3 regions of the Alteromonas sp. BZK5 genome follow, and region 2 is predicted to be linked to each of the others. Evidence: predicted binding sites of a transcription regulator. Region 2 holds the regulator's gene; each other region holds the start of a gene.
The links. Region 2 encodes FNR, which switches genes on or off when oxygen is low (the NO sensors DNR and NnrR bind a similar motif). Its sites were predicted from a motif close to TTGATCTAGATCAA; they were not measured.

Region 1: a site for FNR is predicted at 5,299-5,312, ahead of BIZ39_RS04150 (cytochrome ubiquinol oxidase subunit I). Genes of this name have one in related genera too.
Region 3: a site for FNR is predicted at 6,280-6,293, ahead of yegQ (tRNA 5-hydroxyuridine modification protein YegQ). Genes of this name have one in related genera too.

What each region holds. Positions count from the first base shown of each region.
Region 1 covers NZ_JACSOE010000008.1:77,962-86,126, forward strand. The annotation lists gene BIZ39_RS04130 (ATP-binding cassette domain-containing protein) at 1-206, opposite strand, end outside; gene BIZ39_RS04135 (ATP-binding cassette domain-containing protein) at 196-2,019, opposite strand; gene cydX (cytochrome bd-I oxidase subunit CydX) at 2,252-2,365, opposite strand; gene cydB (cytochrome d ubiquinol oxidase subunit II) at 2,376-3,512, opposite strand; gene BIZ39_RS04150 (cytochrome ubiquinol oxidase subunit I) at 3,509-5,089, opposite strand; gene BIZ39_RS04155 (DUF3365 domain-containing protein) at 5,417-6,022, opposite strand; gene BIZ39_RS04160 (sigma-54 interaction domain-containing protein) at 6,178-7,458, shown strand; gene BIZ39_RS04165 (hypothetical protein) at 7,569-7,937, shown strand; gene BIZ39_RS04170 (TonB-dependent receptor plug domain-containing protein) at 8,009-8,165, shown strand, end outside.
Region 2 covers NZ_JACSOE010000010.1:69,840-78,004, reverse strand. The annotation lists gene BIZ39_RS04830 (LysE family translocator) at 1-159, shown strand, start outside; gene BIZ39_RS04825 (stress protein) at 242-973, shown strand; gene BIZ39_RS04820 (glucosaminidase domain-containing protein) at 966-1,757, shown strand; gene BIZ39_RS04815 (DUF2987 domain-containing protein) at 1,754-2,401, shown strand; gene BIZ39_RS04810 (patatin-like phospholipase family protein) at 2,416-3,438, opposite strand; gene ttcA (tRNA 2-thiocytidine(32) synthetase TtcA) at 3,439-4,392, opposite strand; gene uspE (universal stress protein UspE) at 4,541-5,464, opposite strand; gene fnr (fumarate/nitrate reduction transcriptional regulator Fnr) at 5,709-6,446, opposite strand; gene BIZ39_RS04790 (sulfite exporter TauE/SafE family protein) at 6,492-7,151, opposite strand; gene ccoS (cbb3-type cytochrome oxidase assembly protein CcoS) at 7,138-7,368, opposite strand; gene BIZ39_RS04780 (heavy metal translocating P-type ATPase) at 7,370-8,165, opposite strand, start outside.
Region 3 covers NZ_JACSOE010000031.1:31,581-39,745, forward strand. The annotation lists gene BIZ39_RS10915 (Rho termination factor N-terminal domain-containing protein) at 1-159, opposite strand, end outside; gene BIZ39_RS10920 (pyridoxal phosphate-dependent aminotransferase) at 530-1,711, shown strand; gene BIZ39_RS10925 (saccharopine dehydrogenase family protein) at 1,786-2,961, opposite strand; gene BIZ39_RS10930 (aminotransferase class I/II-fold pyridoxal phosphate-dependent enzyme) at 3,100-4,329, opposite strand; gene BIZ39_RS10935 (YfhL family 4Fe-4S dicluster ferredoxin) at 4,447-4,692, opposite strand; gene yegQ (tRNA 5-hydroxyuridine modification protein YegQ) at 4,696-6,069, opposite strand; gene BIZ39_RS10945 (zinc-dependent metalloprotease) at 6,526-8,165, shown strand, end outside.

The DNA of each region.
Region 1 (8,165 bases), on a different contig from region 2:
TGACCCACCCACACATTGGCATATCCCGAAGCAATGCGAAGTAGTGCTAGCGCGCGAATAACCACCGCGGGAATAACGTAATTAAAACCTACAGGTGCAATAGCGCTGATAGCGATAAACCACGAAGAAATAACAAGAATGGTTATTCCTGCCACACCGTGTAAAAGAGCAAGCAGTAGCGTGAGATAAGCCGGTTTACTTTTCATCAAGGCCACACTCCTTTTGATTGGCATTCGCCTTAAAGCTCGTTGCCGTCACACTGCTACAGCCTTGTAGGTGCTCGTCTTGTAATGCGCCTATTTTGCTTTTAAGCCCTGCCTCTGATTTTGACTTTGAGTTGGAAATGGCGTCTTGTTCGGGCGTGCTTCGCGATACCGTCCAAAAGCGGTTAAACCAGTTTGCAGGGAGTGCTTTGTGAGAAGCCCAAATCAGTGTTTTGTCTCGACCCAAACGTTCAATTAACTGTCCCAATCTTGCATGCTGGGAATCTGGCAAATGGGCTGTAGGCTCGTCTAGTAACCATATATTGTCTTTGCGCAACAGCGCTCTCGCAAGCGACAGCCTTTGCGCTTCTCCACCTGAAAGCAGTGGATAATCCGTCATTACCGTATCAAGCCCCAAAGGCAATAACGACAGCCACAAGTCAAGTTCTACTGCTTCTAGCGCTTTCATAAGCGCGTCGTCTGTAAAGCTGTCGTTTAAACACAAATTTTCACGCACGGTACCTGGCGTGATCACGGGGTGCTGGGTTATCCAAATTACCGGTTCACTGAATGTATGTGTGCTAGGTCTTTGACCGCCTAAGGCTTCTAATAATAGTGTTTTACCTGAACCAGAGCGCCCGCTAATGAGTATTTTATCGCCCTTTGATACTTCTAGAGATTCAGCGTGCAAAAGCACAGACGGCTCATCAACATCCGTTGTAGCGTGAGAGCTTTGCGAGTGAGTTTGCCCGGCGTTAATGTCAAAAACCTTAAGGTTGTTAGCCGTAAGCAATACCTCGTGTTCTGATGAATAATGGTGGGTTGTGTCAGCGTTGACCGGGTTCACTGCACTACCATCAATATTTTGTGTGAAGCGCGAGAATAACGGCGCGAGTTCAGCTTTGGCGGCTTCTGCTTGCGCCTTCTGATGGTATACCTGCCCCAACTTTTTCATTTCACTGAGTAACAATGGCACAGTCAGCAATATCCATAAGCCTTGCTGGAGCGTTATTTCCGGCCCAATACTCAACTCTCCTAACAGTGAAAAACCAATAAATACTGCCGTAAGTGCAACCGCGAGTGTTGCGAAGAAGTCGAGCACGCTGTTGGACAAAAACGCTACGCTCACTACTTTCATAGTACGCGCATTCAAATTTTCACTGGCATCTTTGAGCAGGGCTGTTTGTTTTTGATGCGCCTGATAATTTGCCAGCATCGGCAGCGCGGCTAACCTATCAGTAAATAAACTTCCCAAACGTTCAAGGGCGATAAAATGCTTTCGATGTAGGGCAGCGGCTCCCTTGCCCACAATGATCATAAAAAGTGGCACTACTGGCAATGTAAGCAGTAGGCCAATCCCTATAACGGGGTTCACATAAAAGATAACGGCTAAAGCAAACAAGGGGACAACAACTGCAATCATTTGCTGCACTCGATATTCAAGTGCCCAGTCAGCAAAAGCCTGTAAGTGCTGCAGCCACACCGTTTGCCAATAGTAAACCGAGTGCTGTCGAATAAGCGCATATTGACGCTCAATGAATACGTATTGTAGGTGCTGTTCGAGCTTGTTTAATACCTGCATTCTTGCACTACTAGATAAGGCATTGAATGCGCCTTGTAGCAGCCAGCTAAGCCCCAGAGAAACGGCAAGTCCTGTGACATCACTCGCTGTTGCAGGAGACTGGTTTACTACCCAGTCATGAGCAATATGAGAAAAATAATAGAACCCAATAATCAAAGAAAAAAGCGACAAACACTTAACCACTACTTGCGCCATAAGCGAAGTGCGCAAGCCAAGCGACTGCGCCTTATCCATCTCATTGCACCACGCATTAAGCGTTTGCCGGTTGGGAACTTTTTCTTTGATCACTGTGGTTTTGACTCTTCTTTTGCGTTACTTAGTAATGAGAGCAAATTTCGCATTTCTTTTTCATTCTTTTCCAAGTGGTGGTGGGCTGGCTGCAAGAACCCTCAGCGGCAGGGACGCTGCCGAAGAGCCCCCATGGACGAGTTCACCCCGTGTCCTTGCGGCCAGCCTACCTCCACTTCTATTCTTGGTCTTCGGGTCTATCCATATTTTCCGTCGACTCCAACCACATGGCGTTGATAATGCCAAAAGAGCACGCCAGCAAAACTCCTAAAATCCAAGCGAAATACCACATAGCGTTCTCCTTAATAAATGGTGTGAGACTGGTCGAGGTCTTCGTTTTTAATGCGCCCGCGCATTACGTAAAAGCTATAGGCCGTGTAGCTAAGTACAATAGGCACAAAGATACAGGCAACGATAAACATTACGTTTAGCGTCATATGGCTAGACGTAGCGTCCCATACGGTTAAGCTCGCCTCTGGCATAGTGATGCTTGGCATTAGGAATGGGAACATTGAAAAGCCAGCCGTTAAGATAACGCCTGCTATAAATAGCGCACTCGATACAAACGCCATACCTGCATTACCTTTCTTAGAGAAAAGCGCACAGGCCAGACCCGCAATAATACCCAGCACAGGTGCTGCCATCATAAGGGGGTATTTGCTGTAGTTGCTCATCCAAGCTCCAGCTTCAATGGCAACCTCTTTCTTAAGTGGATTTGACGTTGCAATAGTGTCGACTGCCGACGTAATCACGAAGCCGTCTAATCCAAATGCCACCCACAGACCTGCAAGTACAAATAGCGTGACACCAGCCAGGCTTAACACAACCGATACTGCACGTGCGCGAACTTCAATAAAGCCATCGGTTTTCATTTGTAGCCAGGTTGCACCGTGATTCAGCAACATAGCCACAGAAAGCAGTCCTGCCACCAGCGCAAACGGTGTTAAAAGGCCAAAGAACGAACCTGTGTAGGTTGATTTAAGCGTGCTGTCCATTTCAAACGGTACGCCCAACAGCAGGTTACCAAACGCCACACCAAAGATAAGGGCTGGGATAATACCGCCAGCAAATAACGCCCAATCCCACGCTTTACGCCACTGCGGGTTTGGTAATTTACTGCGGTAATCAAAGCCTATCGGGCGCATCCAAAGGGCAATTAAGGTAAGGGCCAGCGCGAGGTAAAACCCAGAAAACGCAGTGGCGTAAATCATCGGCCACGCGGCAAAAATAGCGCCACCTGCGGTGATAAACCAAACTTGGTTGCCATCCCAATGCGGGCCTACCGTGTTTATCATTACGCGACGCTCTTTGTCATTTTTACCAATAAGCGTGAGCAGTGCTCCAACGCCCAAATCGAAGCCATCAGTAACCGCGAAGCCAATTAGCAGAACGCCAACCAAGCACCACCAAATGACTCTCAGTAGTTCATAATCAATCATGCTTTTGCTCCTTGCTCATCAAGGTCAATAAGATCAAATTCAGTGTCAGGCTGCTTATCTTCAGGTGGAACTGGCCCTTTCTTGGCAAACTTCTTCATTAGGTAAAAACCAATAATGAACATGCCGGTGTAGAAAGCACTGTAGGCTACAAGGGTTATTACCACGTCGCTTACGGCGAGATTAGATACCGACGTATGTACCGGAAGCACCTCTGCAATTGACCATGGTTGGCGGCCATATTCAGCGACAAACCAGCCAGCCTCACAGGCAATCCAAGGAAGCGGCAAACCGTAGAGCGCGCTTTTTAATAGCCAACGTGGCTTAGTAATCTTGTGTTTAGTACTGTAGTAAAAGGCGCACACAAATAGCGCAAGCATAATAAAGCCAGCCACAACCATAAGGCGGAAACTCCAAAACAATGGGGCAACCGGCGGAATGCTGTAATCTACTGCCTGTTGAAGCGCGGCATCAGAAGGATTTGAAACGTTCTCAGTGAAAGGCTCTAGCAACATAGCGTAGCCTAAACTGTCTTTATTTTGGTCGAAGGCAGTACGTTGCTCAGCTGTCGCGGTGCCGTTTCTTACATCATCAAGCACTTCATAGGCTTTAATTCCGCTCAGAATACGCTCGCGATTCTCTTCTTTAAGATCCTTAATACCTTTTACTTCTTCGGTTAACGAACGGGTAGCAATAATGCCCATTGCCCAAGGAATTTGAAGGGCGTACTCGGTTTCCTGCTTCTCGTCGTTTGGAATACCAAACACAGTAAACGGCGCAGGTGCAGGATGGGTTTCGTACTCAGCTTCAACTGCTGCCAGCTTCACTTTTTGTACATCACCAAGCTCATAACCACTTTCATCTCCTAGCACGATCACAGAAAGCGTTGAGGCTAGGCCAAAGCTAGCAGCTATGGCGAACGAACGGCGCGCAAAGGCGATATGCTTATGATTAAGCAGGTAGTAACTTGAAATTGCCAACACAAACATTGCGCCGGTCACGTAACCTGCTGATACAGTGTGAACAAATTTGACCTGTGCTACGGGGTTAAAAATAACCTCAGCAAAGCTGGTCATTTCCATACGCATGGCTTCAAAATTAAATTCAGCGCCTACTGGATATTGCATCCAGCCGTTAGCAATCAAGATCCACAGTGCAGAGAAGTTTGAACCAATGGCCACCAGCCAAGTCGCCATCAGATGCTTCACCTTTGACATTTTGTCCCAGCCAAAAAAGAACAACCCCACGAAGGTAGATTCTAGGAAAAAGGCCATTAGGCCTTCGATGGCAAGTGGCGCACCGAAGATATCGCCTACATAGTGAGAATAGTAAGACCAATTCATTCCGAACTGGAATTCCATGGTTAAACCTGTGGCTACACCAATGGCAAAGTTAATTCCAAACAGCTTTCCCCAGAATTGGGTCATCTGCTTATAAATTTCTTTACCCGTCATTACGTATACCGATTCCATAATGGCAAGTAGGAAACTAAGCCCCAAAGTTAAGGGTACAAATATAAAGTGGAACATTGCAGTTAATGCAAATTGCCACCGCGATAGTTCTATTAACGTATCGCTCATGGGTTATCTCCCTTGTATTTCGTTTGCGCGTTAAACGCTTAGCAGAAAAGTGGTTTAAAATTCAGTGATGAACACGTGAATATGCCGCATGGCAAGAGCACGGTTTATGCCATACATCAGTAATTTGGCTGCTTAAGCGCAATTACCGATAAACGGCGGTATTTTCGTACTGTGCAGATAAATTATTCCACGACCGAGCGTGTGGCTTATTGATCCAACGCAACAATTGATGGCGATGCATTCGCCATATTTGTCATTTAGGTGACAAATATGGCACAAGAGAAAGGCTGCTTAGCAGATTGTCAAAAAGTGGAGTATAAGGAAAAGTTAAGGGGTATATGAGAGTGTGAACGCGCCTCGTAATTCTCCCAATTCGAACCCTGTAGCTTGATCGTTGGGATAGTGCTTTAGAATGGATTGTTTTACTGAAGGCGCCACATTAGCTCCGTGGCATGCCATGCACACCTGACCTTGTTCAATCGCCATCATGTACCTAAACTCACCGCTTTCGCTATCGTATTGATAAGTTTCAATAGGTCTTTTAGGGGCCAAATTGTCTTGCTTAGCTTTGGTCAGTAATTGTGAAAACCACGCTAACTGCTCACGCTCCCATTGATCTGCCGCATTGTTTGGGTTCCTTACTTTCAGCGCGGTACGCCCAACCTCCCACCCGTTTTGACTAAGCGCCAGACCAATAGGAGCCGCTGCAATCTGGCATTCGTTAACGCCAGCCTCTAGCCCTCCGGATTGAATTGCTTGCTGTAGTCGTGACTTTAGCGCGCCTCCCAGTGCTTTTGCGTGTAATCGCGCTTCTTTGACTTTTTCCTGTACACTGTTTTCACTTTTTTTCTCATTGGCAGTCACTGTATCTGCCAATGAATGAGCACTACTTGCCAATAAGCTTATCGCCACCAGCATTACGCTATTTTTCATTATAAAACTCTCTTTGGAACTGAATGAGTTGCTACCGAAGTATTGTCGTTTGTCTCAAACAGTGAACAAGCTCTATGCCAATATGATAAATTGCCAAAATTAAATTAGAACAAACTAATATTCAGCCACCCATGAATATATCCATAGTACAAGCGATGATAGATGCGATAGATAAACCCGCAATCTTCATTAACCCAAGCTACGTTATTGAAGCTGTCAACCAGCCCTACAGAGATACCTACCCTGTGGATATAAAGCTTGGCTTTAGTACCTGCTATCAAGTCTCTCACCGCAACAACAAACCTTGCGATAAGTGCGGCGAGCATTGCCCAATGCAAGAGAGTAAAGCCACAGGACGAGCGGCTAGCGTAGTACACGTTCATACCACCCGTGAGGGTCAAAGCTACTGCGACATCCTCATGCGCCCGATCTTCGACGGTAGCGGAGAATTATTAGGTTTCTTGGAAATACTTGATAAGCTTTCGTTTGCCTCAAACCGACCTTCAGCAGGAAAGATGGTCGGCGAATCAGAGGCATTTAAAGCAATGCTAAACAAAATAAATCGCGCCGCTAACTCAGATATTTCAGTACTATTGTTTGGCGAAACCGGCACGGGTAAAGAGCTGGTGTCCCAAGCACTTCACTCGAGTAGTCACCGTGCTGGCAAACCATTTGTTGTCATCGAGTGTACCGGCATGTCTGACACGCTGCTTGAAAGCGAACTATTCGGTTATGAAAAAGGGGCATTTACAGGCGCAACCACAAATAAGAAAGGGCTCGTTGAAGCAGCGGAAGGCGGCACATTGTTTTTTGATGAAGTCGGCGATATCCCACTTTCAACACAAGTAAAGCTTCTGCGGCTGTTCGAGTCGCAAACTTATCGGCCTGTAGGAAGCACAGTGTCTAAAAAGGCTGATTTTCGTTTAGTGTGTGCATCACACAAAAATCTAAAGCATATGGTGGAAACGGGCGAATTCAGACAGGACCTCTACTACCGCATTGCCGGTTTTCCTATCAACCTCCCTTCTTTACGACAAAGAAAATCAGATATAGCACTGATAGCCGCTCACTTTTTGGCAATGTCTAAAGAGAAAAAACGGTTTCATAAAAACGCGCTAGAAAAACTAACCAACTACCCGTTCCCAGGCAATATTCGCGAACTCAAAAACATTGTAGACCAAGCTATTTTACTGGCTGATGAAACCGTTATTTACGATACAGACTTACCCGAGCTCGATAACATAAGCTCTGATGCTATCAATGATGCCTCTTCATCTCACAGTAACGTTGTGACCTTAGACGAATTGGAACGCCAATACTTACGTCAGGTTCACACGTCTTTTGAAGGCGATACCCAGCAACTTGCACAAGCGCTGGGAGTGAGTACCCGTACACTTTACAGAAAGCTGAAAAAAGCGGGGGTTGGAGATACGTAAAAAATAATAGGTAGAAAAATTACCAAAACGCAGGCTATGATAAAAAGGCGCTAACCAGATAAAGAAAAATGACTTTAAGACGCCTACTTACACTAACACTTTGCCTTTGTATGCTTTTGCAAAATGCATTAGCACTTGGCCTTGCTGCCCATACTATGCAGCAAGCACGTGCGTTTGTAGGTGAAGATATTGAACTTATTTGTACTGGCAAGACCATGCGCTACATTTCAATTAGCGCCACTGAGTTTGAAGGTGAGTTCGTTTTTGTTAGCCCCGAACTGCTCAAAGCACCCGCCGAGCACGTTGACTGTACCAATGGCACGTTAGCCGACTTACCTCAGGTTGACGAGCCACTACATGCCACATTACCTTTACTATCGCTGGTTCGCTATCGCGCTTTAGTCGCGCGTTTAGCGGCTAAGCCCTTTACAGATTTTGCTTACGCGGCGCCGCTAAGTCGTGCCCCACCACACGCATAACAACCTCCCAAACACACTGAACATGCATGCTTTCACCATGCACAACACTCGTTTTTTAAAATGGGATTGTTATGAAGCAATCTATCATTGCGCTTGCCGTATTCACTGCGTGCGCGCCCGTACACATTTACGCAAACACCATCGACTTAGCCGATAACACTTCGACAGAAGTGGTCACCGTTATTGGCACACCGCTTTCCCTTAGCACGCAAAATATCGAGCAAGAGT
Region 2 (8,165 bases):
ATCTATTTAGCTATAGCTACTGGACTGTGGTTCTGTTTTCTTTCATACCTTTTGAGCACCAGTAAAGTAGCTGAGCTTATTGGTAAAAAAGGGTATTGGTTAGACCGTGCGATGGGGGTGCTACTCGTCGGTTTAGCTGCGAAATTAGTACTAGGTTAACGTTTGTTTACCTTACAAACAGGCATTTGTTTTTGTGAATTGGTATAATCGCGCCGATTTTTCATAAAGATAAGAGAGTTGTGTGAAAGACGTAAACCAAGACCGCCTGAACAATACGTTGTCTAAACAGTATCAATTTGATACCAAAGGTCTATTGCGCCGCGCTGCCGGTTTAACAAAGGCAAACTTTTCATCATTGCTGCAGGGAAGTGTTGTTCTATTTTTGACGTTTGTCGTGTTAGGTGTATTTGCTCAGCAGTACATCACAATAAATGATGATGGGACCTATGTATTCGAGCATCAGTCTATCATAGAAATTGTTGCAATCTGCATCGTTGCCCCGCTGTTGACGGGGTTGTATATGATGGGCGTTTTTGTTGCCCGCGGCACTAAAACTTCAGTATTTACCGTATTCCAGTTTTTCCCCTTGATATTTTTGCTGGCGCTAACTCAGCTAGTGAACAGTATTCTTGTTCAACTAGGTATGATGTTGCTTATTATACCCGGCGTTTATTTTTATTTAGCCTCGTCCTTTTCACTTATGTTGGTTGCTGACAGAAAGTTAACGCCAATTAGCGCGATCATCCTGTCGTGTCGTGTATTTAATGCATACTGGGCTCAAATCGCCAGCATATTTGGTGTGTTCTTTTTACTGTTTGTGTCGGTGCCATTAACGCTGGGCTTTTCACTTATTTGGGTATTACCTTTTTATTTTAGTATGATGGGCTTGCTCTATCAGGAACTGATTGGCGAGCAGGGAGTAAGCACGGAAGCATCTGAAAACGATGTGAATGAGTCTAGCTTCGATGCATAAGCGTGAAACCTTTAAAATTGTCCTCATTACGTTAGGCGTATTGGCGGTAATCGTCATTAACGCCATAATTTTTACTGAGGACGAACCGGATATTTTAGATATACCGCAAACGGTTGAAGCTAAAAAGCCGGTGCCTAACTTCTCTGCCTATACAGATGTAAAAGAGAAGAAAGAGGCATTTTTTAACTATTTACGTCCCGAAATAGAGAAGCAGAATGCGTATCTACTCACGCTAAGACATTACGTACAAACCTTATATAGAAAGGCGTTAGCTAACGAGACGCTCTCTGAAGAAGATATGGCAAGGCTTGAATGGTTAGAAGAGGAATATCGAGTTAAGCCAACGCAGCCGCTAAAATCAAAATTGCTAGCTTTGCTACAAAAGATTGATGTTCTACCAGCCGAACTCGTGCTCGTGCAAGCCGCGAATGAGTCAGCTTGGGGCACCAGCCGGTTCGCAAGAAAGGGCTATAACTTCTTTGGCTTATGGTGTTTCTCTAAGGGGTGTGGCTTTGTTCCTAACCGTCGAAACGATGGGGCATCTCATGAAGTTGCCAAATTCGACAGTTTGTCGCGTGCAACGTACACCTACATGCGAAATTTAAACCGCCACGACGCGTATGCGGATTTAAGAGAGATCCGCAGCCGACTGCGTGCAAACCAAATTCCTATAACTGGTGTTGCGTTAGCTGAAGGGCTAATGAATTACTCTGAGCGAGGAGCCGCTTATGTTGAAGAGCTTCAAACTATGATCCTATTTAACGAGGAGTTTTTATCCGAATGATACGCGCTGCTTTATTTTTTGCTTCATCTCTGTTTATTGGTGTAGGCAGTTCTTCCGTTGCTGCTGAAACGATAGATGTTGAGTACAGCCGTTTCTATAGCCATGTCAAAAAGCTGGATAATGAAGATACCCAAGCACTTCAGTTTGCATTCGGGTTTGTTCGTGTTGGCGAAGGGCGTTTATGTGAAGTTAACGGAGCGTCTATCGTAACCGATAAGAAAACAATGCCCTTAGAAGTGAGTGGTGAAGGGCGATTCACGGTGCCTACTGAAAAGGCCCTGAAACTTGCCAACGCACTGGTTCGCATCGATTTAAACGAACGCGCGAACGTGTGTGATATGTCGGTACAACTTGAAACCAAACCAGAATATCTTAAGCAGTATTACACAAAAGACGACCTTACTTTTTTGTATGGTCAGTACGAAGCTTTCTTTAATGAAATGGGAAGCTTTTTGTCTTTCATGATGCCTTCGGTAAAGGGCTTGATGATTCAGTTTGATGACAAGAATTTAGATTTCATTACACCACAAGGTGTGCAAATCAATAACGGCGTATTGCATCTAGAACAAGATTGGATCAACGACGCAAAAGGCTTAACACTGCCTCATGCGCCGCTACGTGTTACCGCTATGGCTTCAAGCTAAATGCATATTTGGGATTAGGTAAGAAGCTGATACCTTATTTGCTCTGCTAAACGCGCGATGGTCTCTTCGCCCTTTGCGCATAGCTCTTCGGCTCTGTGGAATTCCATAATACCCACATCGGTAAGCTGAGGCTCAATAAGAATGTCAGGCGGATCGCCAGCCAAACGTGAGCGTGTGACGCGAGCTTGAAGTATCTCAAGTGAACTGCTCATCACGCTCATAATTCCCGGCGGGTTTCGCTTGTTCACTTTAGCGGGGACTTCGGTCAACTCTTCTTCCACTTTTTCAATCACATCAGAAGCAATGCCTTCTTCAGTCTTTACGTTGCCAGCCGAGACGCTGTCTTTTTCATCTTTTTTCTCTAGGGCTTTTTCTTCTTTGTTGTCAGGAGAAAACCATTGGCGTAGTACGTTTTGACTCTTTGTAAAAAAGTCCTCGGTTTTGCGCTGGTTTTCTTCATGATCTTGTCTCAACTTTTCAAGACGAAGTGGTCGAAAATCGGCGTTAAGGTTAACCGCGATTACAAAATCGGCCCCTAATTGGCGACATAAGTTCACCGGTACAGGGTTTACAACGGCACCGTCTACCAACCAACGATCACCATGTGCTACGGGCGCAAAAAGTGCGGGAATAGCGCAGGATGCTTGAATGGTGTCTCCGATAGGACCAGAGTTAAACACTACTTCACGGCCGGTATAAAGGTCGGTAGCCACAGCCGCAAACGGCTTAAGCATGTCTTCATAAGTCGATTCACAAAACTCGCTTGCTAGCTTGTCGAAAACCTTCTGTCCGCTGGCAATGCCGCCGCGTCTAAGTCCTACACCCATAAGAGCAAGTACCTGCCAGTCGCTAAGGGAACAGGCCCACTCTTTCAATCCTTCCAGCTTGCCACTTGCGTAGGCAGCACCAACATAGGCACCAATAGAGCATCCCGCTACAACGTCAATTTTTACGCCGAGTTTTTCTAATGCTTCAATTATGCCAATGTGAGTCCAGCCCCTTGCGGCACCGGCACCTAGCGCAAGTCCAATTTTCATTTACTTAGGTTCCATAATGTTTATTACTTCAATAGTATTATCTTCATCACTGAAGTCCGTACTATTTTCTGTAGTGAAAGAAGGTTCATCGAACCCGATATCACCGTCTTCTACCGGGCCTTCTTGTGTAGCTATAGCTTTAAAATCATAAAGGTTGCTGTCGATTAAGTGTGAAGGCGCTACGTTTTGAAGCGCACGGAACATCGACTCTATACGACCTGGGAAGCGACGGTTCCAGTCTTGTAGCATAGCCTTTATGTTTTGGCGCTGTAGGTTTTCTTGTGAGCCACAAAGGTTACAAGGAATAATCGGAAATTCAGCGGCCTGAGAATATTTCTCGATGTCTTTTTCTGTGCAGTACGCCAATGGACGAATAACGATGTGTTCACCGTTATCGCTGACTAGCTTTGGCGGCATAGACTTAAGCTTGCCACCATGAAACATATTGAGGAAAAACGTTTCTAGCATGTCGTCGCGGTGATGACCTAATGCAATTTTAGTCGCACCTAACTCTTTTGCCGTGCGGTACAAAATACCACGGCGCAAGCGAGAACAGAGAGAGCATGTTGTCTTTCCCTCTGGAATTTTGTCTTTAACAATAGAGTAGGTGTCTTCTTCTACAATTTTGTAGTCAACGCCAATGCTTTCTAGATATTCAGGCAAGATATGTTCGGGGAAACCAGGCTGCTTTTGGTCAAGATTAACCGCAACGATATCAAAATGAATAGGCGCAATCTTCTTTAAAAACAATAAAATATCTAGCATGGTGTAGCTGTCTTTACCGCCAGATAAACACACCATTACTTTGTCGTTGTTTTCAATCATACCGAAATCGCCAATGGCTTTACCCACATTGCGGCGAAGTCGTTTCTGAAGTTTGTTGAAGTTGTACTTTTGCTTACTTTGCGCAGCATTTAATGGCGACGCGTCAGCACTGTTTGTGCCTAAACTCATAATTAACTAGCTTGGTTTGTGATAAAGCCACCATTATACATTAAAGCGGCTTTTCGAGACCATGCTTGTGAAGTTAAATTTGTTGGTGACATACCGTGTTGGCCGCTAAGTAACGGAAAACACGGGCTATGCGGTACTGATGAAAAGATTACACCGACAACGGCGACACAAATCCATCTGGCTTAATAGCAAGCACATCGCAATTGAGTTCGTCGATCACGTGTTCTGCAGTGTTACCAATTAGGGCCGCTGAAATGCCCACACGGCCAACGGTACCAATAACAACCAGCTCTGCATCCAGTGTTTTTGCCACTAGCGGGATGACCTTTTCCGGAAGGCCTTCTCTTACTACGCATTTGTTCTCAGGAATACCGTACTTTAACGCGTGACTACGCATTTCTTTTAAATGATGATTTTTTACCGCGTCGTGATAGGTATCGGGGTCGAACTCAGGCACTTCTATGGCGATATTAAGTGGTGTAGAAGGGTAACTGTTGACCAAATTTACGCTCCCTTTCAATAAAGAGGCGTAGTCGTTAGCAATGAGGGTGAGCTTATCGTTAAGTGCGGCGTGCTCATCGTCTTCACTGCCTACGTTTACTGCAGCAATAATCTCTCCTCCTTCTGGCCAGTCGTGCTCTTTAACGAGCAATACTGGCCGAGGGCATTTACGCATTAAATGCCAGTCGGTGGGGGTGAAAATAACAGAAGCAAGATCGTCGTGCTTTTTGGTTGCCTTTACCACTAAATCTATCTGATTGTTTAGGGTGTAGTAAATAATCGACTCATACGCACGATTATTCCATTCTACAACGATATCAGTTTCAGTGAATCCTTGTTCTCTTAAGTGGGTGGCAAGCCATTTTGCATGCTCCTTTGTAACTGCATCGCGCATTGACTCGCGCTCATCCGGGCTAAGCATGGTCGTCATATCATAAGATAAGTCGTATACCACCATCATTGCGGTAACTGAAGCGCCTGTTTTTGAAGCGAGTTCATAAGCACGGCTCAGTGCAGGTTGGTTATCGCGCTCGGCATCTACCACGGCCAGAATTCGTTTACACTCAATCATAACGTCCCCCTAACTACGAAACTTAGTAGCGGCTGTCGAAATCGAAGCTTTCTAATACTAACTATAAACGACATTGGGAAAAACGTAAGTTGTTTTAGATCAAGAATTTTACGAGGCGACCATGAGTGAACGTACCTAATTGAATATGGAGCAACCGGCGTGGCGCTGAAAGGGTAGATAGGTGGCTAACACAGGTTACAAAAAAGCGCGCTTAGTGCGCGCCTTATTTAACACTTAAAAAGGACTAACCGCAGACAACGCTAGGGCCGTTAAGCGCCGCTAGTTTGGTGTTTAGCCTATCGAAATCCAAAATAGTAATAAGCTTGCCGTCTACCTTTATGATGTTGTCTTTTTGAAAACGGCTTAACAGACGGCTAATCGTTTCAATCGTTAATCCTAAATAGTTTCCAATTTCGTTGCGCGTCATGGTTAAGTGGAATTCTCTATGGGAAAAGCCACGCTCTTCAAAGCGTTGCGACAGGTGTGAAATGAAGTACAGCAAGCGCTCTTCGGCGGTGCGTTTGTTTAAAAGCATGATCATATCGTGATCTTGTTTTATTTCTGCACTCATAAAGCTCATGATTTGATGGCGAAGCTTTGGAAATTGTACCGACATTTCATCAAGAGTTTCGTAGGGAAGCTCACACACCATGGCTGTTTCTAACGCAGACGTGTAGCTTTGGTGTTTGTTCTCTCTTAATGCATCAAAGCCGATAATGTCACCAGGAAAGTGGAAGCCGGTAATCTGTTCTTCACCTTCGGTATTAGTCACAAAGGATTTAAATGAACCTGTTCTCACTGCAAATAGCGAACGAAATTTATCGCCGGTTTGAATTAGCGTATCGCCCTTATGAAGCGGCTTTTTACGTTCAATAATATCGTCAAGAGATTCAATTTCTGTTTTGTTCAGCGCCACTGGTAAACACAGGTGGCTGAAACTACAGTTTTGACAGTGAATAGAAAATTGGCTTCCTTTGCTCATAATGCATGCTCTTTTAAAGAATACCCCACCATAATACACCGATTTTTAAATGATTGCCCCACAAATAAGATAAGCTGCATATATGGCCATTATTACGGCAATAACTTGTCTAAAATAGGTGTTCTGAAAACTTCGAATAAGATACTGACTACCAGCACTAGCGGCGAGTAAGGTGGGCAGAGTACCTAAACCAAAGAAAAACATAAGAGCTGCGCCTTCAACTGCAGTTCCCGCCGCTAACGACCATGTTAGTGTTGAATACACTAAGCCACAAGGCAGCCAGCCCCAAATGAATCCGTAAGGTATTGCGCTAAAAGGGGTTTTAAACGGCAAAAAACGTTTTGATAAAGGTTGTAGTTTGGAAAATAGGCCTTTACCTGCATTTTCCAGCACCGTTAATCCTGTCCACCATTTGCCCAAATAACAGGCCAGTAGAAATAACATAATGCCGCTAAGTAAAGACAGCGCATAGTTGGCAAGCGGTATGTAGTCTGCGGCGATTTTACCAAGAGCCCCGGTTAAGGCGCCAGCCAGCGTATAGCTAGTTATGCGACCTATATTGTAGGCAAGGGTATAGGGCACAGCTGAAGCGCCTTTTGGAGATACCATTCTAAGCGCTGCAACTATTCCACCACACATGCCCACACAGTGAACACCGCCAGCTAAGCCTATAAGAAATGCAGAGAAGTAATTAATCTCTGCCATGAGGCGCTTGGCTTTTATCTATTTTACTTTCTTGAAGTTGCTTGCGTTGTTCAGCAAGCTTTTTCTCTTCAGGAGGAAGGTCATCGTCAAACAGTATGCTATACCCTTGGCGATCTAAATCTTCAAACTGATTAGTTTTCACCGCCCAAAAGAATATCACGATAGCGACAGCGACTATGATAATGGCGATTGGAATTAATACGTAAATAATACTCATGCTATTTGCTCAAAAGTCGCGTTGAGTTTGTGACTACAATAATACTGCTTAACGACATACCAACAACAGCCATCCACGGTGAAAGTAGGCCAGACACGGCGAAAGGCAGAATCAAAACGTTGTAACCTACCGACCATCCTATATTTTGTCTAATTTTTTGCTTCACTTGGTGTGCGGTTTTAATCAGTGCAGGTACAGAAAGTAGCTGATCGCCAAGTAATATGACATCAGCAGCAGTTTTAGCAACGTCTGTAGCATTGCCTACTGCGATAGCCACATCTGCACTGGCGAGCACAGGCGCATCATTAATGCCATCACCCATCATCATTACTTTTGCCCCCGATTGCTGCATAGCCTGTACAGCATCGTACTTCTGCTCTGGTGTGAGCCCACCTTTAGCTGTTGATATTGGCAAGGAAGCGGTAAGAGCGTCCACGTTTTGTTGTGTATCGCCACTTAATACTGCAAGGGTGTGACTTTTTGCCAGAATATTCAAGGTTTCTTGGGTATCCTCTCGCAACGTGTCGCTTACCTCAAACGCCGCCATAATACGGCCCTTCACGGTGAGAAAGACATTAGCTGACGGATAATCCTTAAGAAGCTTTTGTTGTGATTCGTGGACACAAAATTGGGCAGAGCCCATTGAAAACAAGGTGTCGTTAATTTCACCGCTAATGCCGCCTCCTGGCGTCACGGTAAAATTAACCACATTGTGGACAGTTTGTCTGCTGGAGGCATTATTGTGGCTAAAGGCTTTTGCAATTGGGTGTTCAGAGCGCGACTCTAGAGCACGGGCA
Region 3 (8,165 bases), on a different contig from region 2:
CTCGTACTTTTTGCCTTTTCCACCATCTTTAGAAGGGGTTTGTTCGCTATTGGCTTGCGCATTGGCAATGCGCGCCGACTTCTCTTTGCTATAGCCTTCGTCGCGAAGGGCTTCGTAAGTGTCGTCGTTTTTAATTTGGTTGCCGTGGTCCTTAGCCATATTTAACTCCTGTTTTGCATACTGAGTAATCGATTAATGTTTCGTCGTAATTCTTACTCTGTATTTATATAGATGGATTACACAGTCGTTTAAAAGGCAGGCTTCAAGTGCGAAGAACCAATAGCGAGAGAGTGCTGCGCCTTTAACATCAGAAAAAATGTCATTCATCGCAAACGCCAAAAACGACAAAATAACGCTGCACCGTAATGTAACGACTTAACGCGTTAAAACTTCTTATGTTGTCAATTTTAGTGCGCCACATGCACGTAAAAAGTGCAATTATGTCAATGGTTTAGGTTTTTTATGCTATTGCGCGTTCAAAATTAAGCCTTTAGTCTAAAGTGAATATAGACGGAAGACAGAGCGAAATATGAATAAAAATGAACAACAGAGCACCGTGAATTCTTCACGCCGTAATTGGTTAAAGTCAGTGGGATTAGGTGCAGGCGCGGTAGCGCTAACGACCAGCGTTGACAGTATTATGGGCGACCTTCGTGCCGCAGGGATGCAAACTGAACACTTTCCGTCTGCTACCCCCAATGTAAACGATGGTCTTATTCGCTTATCGTCAAATGAAAACGCCTTTGGGCCGTCAAAAAAAGCCGCAAAGGCAATGCAAAGCGAGCTTTTAAACCTAGCGCGTTATACCGACGCTACGGTTGAAGTGTTAGCGCAAAAAATTGCTGAGCAAGAAGGCGTATCTGCTGAGCAAATCGTAATTACGAATGGCTCTTCACCTATTCTTTTTGGCTATGCGGACTGGATCACCAAAAACGGCAATAAGCTGGTAACGTCTATGGCAACCTACGAAGGCGTACCACGTGGCGCTGAGTTTATGGGGGCAGACGTGACCTACGTGCCGCTAGCCAATGATATGACTTTTGATCTAGATGCAATTGAAGCAGCAGTAACCGAAGATACGACTGCTGTGTACGTATGTAATCCAAATAATCCGACAGGGAGCATGGTAGATGCGGCGAAGCTTACCGCTTTTGCAAAACGCGTATCGAAAAAAGCACAGGTTTTCATCGATGAAGCCTACATTGAAATGTCTGATGCTTACCCAGCTAATGTGCAATCGAAGCTAGTAGCTGAAGGGTACAATGTGGTGATTTGCCGCACCTTCTCTAAAATTCACGCCATGGCGGGACAGCGTCTCGGTTACGCCATCATGCCTGCTGAGCAAGCTAAAACAATGGGCGGTATGCTGCGCATGGGTGGTGTGAATTACCTGGCATTAGTAGCGGGTATGGCGAGTATGGACGACCACGGAAACTTAAACACGATGCGTTCGCGCATTAAAACTGAGCGTGAAAAGTTAGTGAAAGTAGCCAAAGAGTTAAAGCAGCCGTTTGCGCCAAATCCACAAGGGAATTTTATTTACATGGATACGGGCATGCCGCACGATAAATTTGCAGAAAAGATGAAAGCTCAAGGTATAAAGGTTGTAGGGCGCACGTGGCCTGGGTACGACTCATGGTCACGTATTAGCGTAGGGACACCTGAAGAAACTGACGCGTGCGTTAAAGCATTAAAAGCGGTACTCGCTTAAAAAACAACAATAACACCTAGCGTAGAGAGAAAAGGCTGAACGCAATTTGTGTTCAGCCTTCGTTTTTTGAATCGCTATTTCTCGATAGCAAATGTTAAGCCTGCTTTTTCTTCTAAACGGCGGATAAGCTTGTTACCAAGTGCTGCCGCAGGTGTGAAGAAACCACCAGATAAACTAACGTCTTTGCACAAGCAAAGGGCAGATTCTGAAATCATTTTACTGGTAGAGCCGTAGCCTGGATCCTTGTCGCCTTTTACCGATACGGCTAGCATATCACCATTGGTAGCGGTACCCACAAACATGACATCGTAAAAGCCATTTTCGCGCTCTTCTTTGCTCGGGCCTTCACCTGGTTTAGGGCCATCATCACTAGCAAGCGACTTATCTTTGGCAACGTGATTCGCCATGGCTTCACCTTTCTCACCTGGGCCGGTCATCATCATTTCATCGTATTGGAAGTTTTTGCCGTAGCTATATCCGCCCAGATAGTTAGTGCGATGAACGTTTTTCGTATTAATAGCCGCCATAATAAATGGTGCAACCCATGTGCCTAATTGCTCATCGAAGTAAGGTTTATTGCCGTCGGGCTGTGGCTGATTTGATGCGCCGTCGGTTAACGAATGCGGGTTAATAAGCGCCGCCATCACAGACTTATCTTTGTGCGCTGCCGCCATAGTTGCTTTCAAGCTGGCCGCGGTTCCGCCAGAAAAAGTGCCCTGCATTTTGCGAACGCGACCCTTTACATATTCAATGACATGGCCAGTTTGCTTTTTGGCATGTTCTTGAAGGTAGTGCACACCAAGGTCAAAAGGCACAGAGTCAAAGCCGCACGAGAACACAATGTTTGCGCCGGTTTCTTTAGCTTTCGCTTCGTATTTGTTGATCATTTGGTGCATCCAGGCTGGCTCACCGCAAAGATCTGTATAGCCGGTGCCGTTATCGACACATGCAGAAAGTAATTTTTCACCGTAAATTTGGTATGGACCTACGGTGGTAAGTACTACCGCCGTGCGCTTTGTCATAGCGTCAAGTGCATCGGCATCATCACCGTCGGCGACAATGCTTACAACATTGTCACTAATCCCTAACTCTTGTTTTACGTCGTTCAACTTGGTTTCGTTGCGGCCTGCCACTGCCCATTTAACGCTGCTGTCGCTGCCATACTGAGCCTGAAAATATTCAGCTACTAACTTACCCGTAAAACCTGTAGCACCGAAAATAACTACATCAAATTCCCGTTCGTTACTCATTGTTTTGTCCTGTTTTATCTCGTTTCGACACGTGTCATCAATATGCGTTACTCAATATACGCACAAGCACCCATATCTATCATTTTTTTCGGTAATATTTGTCTATTCACGAAATTAAATGGTGAGCATAAAAAAGCGTTAGCTTAATGATTCTACAAACTCAGCAAGCCGTGAAAGCCCTTCCTCCAAGCGTTCAATGCTAGTGGCGAAAGACAGTCTTACGTAATGGTTGGCATTGTGCTCACCAAAATCATTACCCGGCGTAAGCGCTACGTGATGTTGTGAAAGTAGGGCATCACAAAATTCAATTGCAGTTAAGCCCGTATGTTTAATATTGATGTAGGCGTAAAACGCACCGTCAGGCTTTGCATCTAAACCAAGCCCCATATTTTCAAGTGCACTAAAAACAAGGGAAGCACGCTTTTCCAGCGTATGGCGGTTTTGCTCGCATTGCGCCAATGCTTCTGGTGTAAAGCACGCAAGAGCGGCTTTTTGCGATAGGGTAGAGGGGCAAATAAACAAATTCTGCGCGAGTTTTTCAACGATGGGCGTCATTGCTTCAGGTACCACACACCAGCCAAGACGCCAGCCGGTCATGCCAAAATATTTGGAAAAACTGTTTATTACGACCACTGTTTCTTCAAGCTGTGCATTGGCAAGTACGGTTTGAAGTTTGGTATCAGTGCCTAAGGTCGATTGGGAAGCGAATGTATCATTGCGTACATCAAGATCAGCCGAAAGCGATAGATCCAAGTAAATTTCGTCAACAATTAAAAAGCCACCTTTGGATTTGCAGTACTCGCCAATTTTAGTCAACTCTTCTGCATCTATAACCGTACCAGTAGGATTGGCAGGTGTTGCAATAAGTACACCTTTCGTGTTGTGCTTCCAATTATCGGCAACACTTGTTGCGGTTAGCTGAAAGTTATCCTCACTGCGTGTTGGTACCAGCGTTACCTCTGCGCCAAATGCGTTTAAAAAACGTCGGTTACAAGGGTAAGAAGGGTCGCCCAATATCACGTTGTCGCCTGGTTCAACCAAGGCAGCACTTGCCAAAAGTAAAGCGCCAGAAGCCCCAGCGGTCACGACCACTCTAGAAGGGCTTACCGCTACGCTATGTTTAACTTCATAAAAGCGTGCAATGGCTTCACGTAGTTCAGGCATGCCCAGCGCCGAGGTATAGGGAAAAACTGGGGCATTTAAGCTTTCTTTCATTGCGGCGAGGACTGCCGCGGGTGCGCCGAAATCAGGCTCGCCTAAATTAAGTCTTATAACATCTTTACCTTGCTGTTCTAGTGCCGTGGCTTTTTCGCCATAGGCCATAGCAAGAAACGGAGAAATCGCCGTAGCGCGAGAGGCAAACTTCAAAATAAACCCCTTATTAGTAGTGCCAATTCAAACTGTACCGCAATTAGGGATCACTCTTGGTTATGATTCAAGGGAATTCTTCGAGAAGTACAATTAACTCGCTGACTTACTTCATAGCTAACTATTTAAACGAACAAACTTTTCGGCCAACTCGTCTAGTGATTCTTTATTGTGCGGGTCAGGCTTAACAACATCTATTGGGCATACCGCTACGCAAGTGGGCGCATCGTAATGCCCCACGCATTCTGTACAGCGTAATGGGTCTATTTCATACACTTTACTGCCCATGCTTATAGCGGCATTAGGGCATTCAGGTTCGCACATGTCGCAGTTAATGCAGCTATTAAGAATAAGCAGTGCCATGCATTATGCCTCGCTCACGTTTTCGGGTGTTACTGCGTTAGCCGCTTTTCGAAACGGATTGCGGGTATCAACGCCTTCATCTAAATTTCGCAGCAGTAGGGCAAAGTTTAAAGACACATCGCTAGGAATTGGTATTCTTACTTGGTGTCCTGAACCTTTAGCATCCTTAATAGAATGGTTTCTCTTATCCAGCATCTCATTTAGAGTAAAGGTAATGTTGCCGCTTGGCGTCATCAACTCGAGCGAGTCACCTACACAGAATTTGTTTTTAACATTTATAATTGCATAGCCAGACTCTTCACAACGATCAATCACTTCACCAACAAATTGCTGTTTATCGCTGACTGAGTGGCCATACTCATAGTTCTGATACGCGTGGTGTGCATGGCGACGCAAGAAACCTTCGGTATAACCTCGATGAGCTAAAGTTTCCAAGCTTCCCATTAATGTACTATCAAAAGGCTTTCCTGCTACCGCGTCGTCAATTGCTTTTCTATAGACTTGAGCGGTTCGGGCACAGTAGTAATGTGATTTAGTGCGGCCTTCTATTTTTAAACTATGCACGCCCATTTGGGTTAACCTGCCAACATGTTGCACGGCACGCAAATCTTTAGAATTCATAATATAGGTGCCATGTTCGTCTTCAAAAGCTGGCATCAGTTCTCCAGGCTTTTCCTTTTCTTCTAACATAAACACTTTGGGGCTTGGCGTGCCTTCACCAAGGGTAGGAATTACCACTTGAGGTGCTGTAACTGCCTTATTAATCTCACTGGTTAGAACGATGTCGCCAGTTTCGTTTTCCTCGCCTGCCTTAACATCGTAAGACCATCGACAAGCATTGGTACAAGTGCCCTGATTCGGATCGCGTTTATTCATATATCCAGACAATAAGCAGCGGCCTGAATACGCCATACAAAGCGCGCCATGCACAAATACTTCTAACTCCATGTCTGGAACATGTTCGCGAATAGTTTCAATTTCTTCCAAAGAGAGCTCTCGAGACAAAATAACGCGCTCAATACCTTGTTTCTGCCAAAACTTCACCGTGGCGTAGTTCACCGCATTGGCCTGCACACTCAAGTGAATAGGCATTTCAGGGAAGGCGTCGCGCACCATCATAATAAGCCCTGGGTCCGACATAATTAACGCATCGGGCTTCATAGCAATTACTGGTGAAATATCTTTTAAGTAGGTACCTAGCTTACTGTTGTGCGGAGCAATGTTGCTTACTACATAGAACTTTTTACCTAAAGCATGTGCTTCTTCTATGCCTATCGCTAAGTTTTCAAGGCTGAATTCGTTGTTTCTTACGCGAAGCGAGTAGCGTGGCTGCCCAGCATAAACAGCATCAGCGCCATAGGCGAAAGCGTAGCGCATGTTGCGTAAGCTACCCGCAGGTGCAAGCAACTCTGGCGCGATTAACGTTTGGTTTGGCAATGTTGAAACTGAGTCTTCACGTAGGTTAGAAGAGCTGCGATTAGGTGATAATTTTGAAGTCATAGATAAAAACCGCTACTAGACGCTTTAAACAAGGCGGCGGATTTTATAAGCCGTAAAATACCTCTACAACTCAAACAAAGCTTGGTGTTGACCAAGATCAAATAATTTGTTGTCGCTTGTGTTTTTGAATGTTTAAACGGCAATTGAGCTGAGTCAATGCCAGCTGTTTTCTTCCATATAGTTGCGTTTTTAGTGCATTACCTTCGGTAGGAAAAACCAAGCCTGTTCACAGCTAAATAACAAGCAAAAAGAGCGCATTAAACGATGAACAACCTTGGGCAAAACCCGCCACATAGGGTAGGCTAGAAATTCACAATAATAAGGACTAACTGCATGCTACAATTGAACATTTTTCATAAAGCGGCGCGACAAGTAAAAGCATCGGGTAAATCGGCCATTGCGATTACGGTATTATTTGTCGTGTCTACGTCTTCCGCGTTGGCTGCGCTGCCAAGCATTGGTGAATTCACCAGCGATATGACCAAAAAAGATGGTTTAATTCCTGTTTACTATGACGATGAAAGCGACAAAGTTTACTTGGCGGTGCCAACAGCCCACGCCGAATATCTGTTTCAAAGCAGTTTGCCTTATGGCGTAGGGTCTAACGACATTGGCCTTGATCGCGGCCAGCTAGGCAATACGCGTTTAGTAAGCTTTGAAAAATTTGGAAACAAGGTTTTATTAAAGCAGCACAACACCAAATACCGAGCAGCCCATGGCAGCGACGCTGAGAAACAGAGCATTGATGAAGCCTTTGCTGATTCGGTTATCGCAGGTTTTACGCTGGTAGCCAAAAACGACAGCGCCAGTCTAATAGATTACACACCGTTATTATTAAGCGATATCCATGGCATTGGCAATCGCTTAGCGGGAACTAACCAAGGCAGTTTTAGCGTAGATAACATGCGAAGCGGCGTGTATTTACCTAAAACCAAAGGCTTTGAAAAAAATACTGAATTAGAGGCTTTAGTCACCTTTGCAGGTAAGAAGCCAGGCGAATACGTGCAGCAAGTTACGCCCGACCCAGAAAGCTTGTCGGTGCACTTGCATCATTCGTTTGTGGCGCTGCCTGACGACAATTACACGCCCAGAGAGTACCACCCGTACTCGGGCTACTGGAAATTCAGTTACTTTGATTATTCAACGCCTATCAGCGAGCCTACTGAACAGCGTTTTATTACCCGCCATCGTTTAAACAAGAAAACCCCGCATGCTGCAATGAGCGAAGCAGTAGAGCCTATTGTGTATTACCTAGATCCTGGTATTCCAGAACCCGTAATGACCGCGCTTAAAGAAGGGGCGAGCTGGTGGAATCAAGCCTATGAAGCCGCAGGCTACAAAGATGCGTTTCAGGTGAAAGTATTGCCCGAAGGTGCCGACCCAATGGACGTGCGCTATAACGTAATCAACTGGGTACATCGCGCAACGCGCGGTTGGTCTTATGGGTCGTCGGTTGTCGACCCGCGCACTGGTGAAATTATCAAAGGTCACGTTACGCTCGGCTCATTGCGTGTAAGACAAGATTATTTAATTGCCCTTGGCCTAACCAGTCCTTTTAAGGACGGCAGCACCGACACCACTGCACAGCAAGAAATGGCTTTAGACCGCATTAGGCAGCTTTCAGCCCACGAAGTAGGGCACACATTGGGTATAGCCCACAACTTTGCGGCAAGTGAAAATAACCGTGCGTCGGTAATGGATTATCCTCACCCCAAAATTAGTATTAAAAACGGCAAAATTAGCCTAGAAGGCGCGTATGACAAAGGCATAGGCGCATGGGATATTCACGCCGTAGCGTATGGCTATCAAGACTTTGCCAGCGATGTAGAAGAAGCCGAAGCCTTGGCAAAGATTATCGTAAAAGGCCGCAATGAAGGCTTGAGCTTTAAGTCAGACCCAGATACGCGCAGCAGTCGTCATGCATCAGCAAACGGCCATATGTGGGAAAACGGTAGCAATCCGCTAGATGCTTT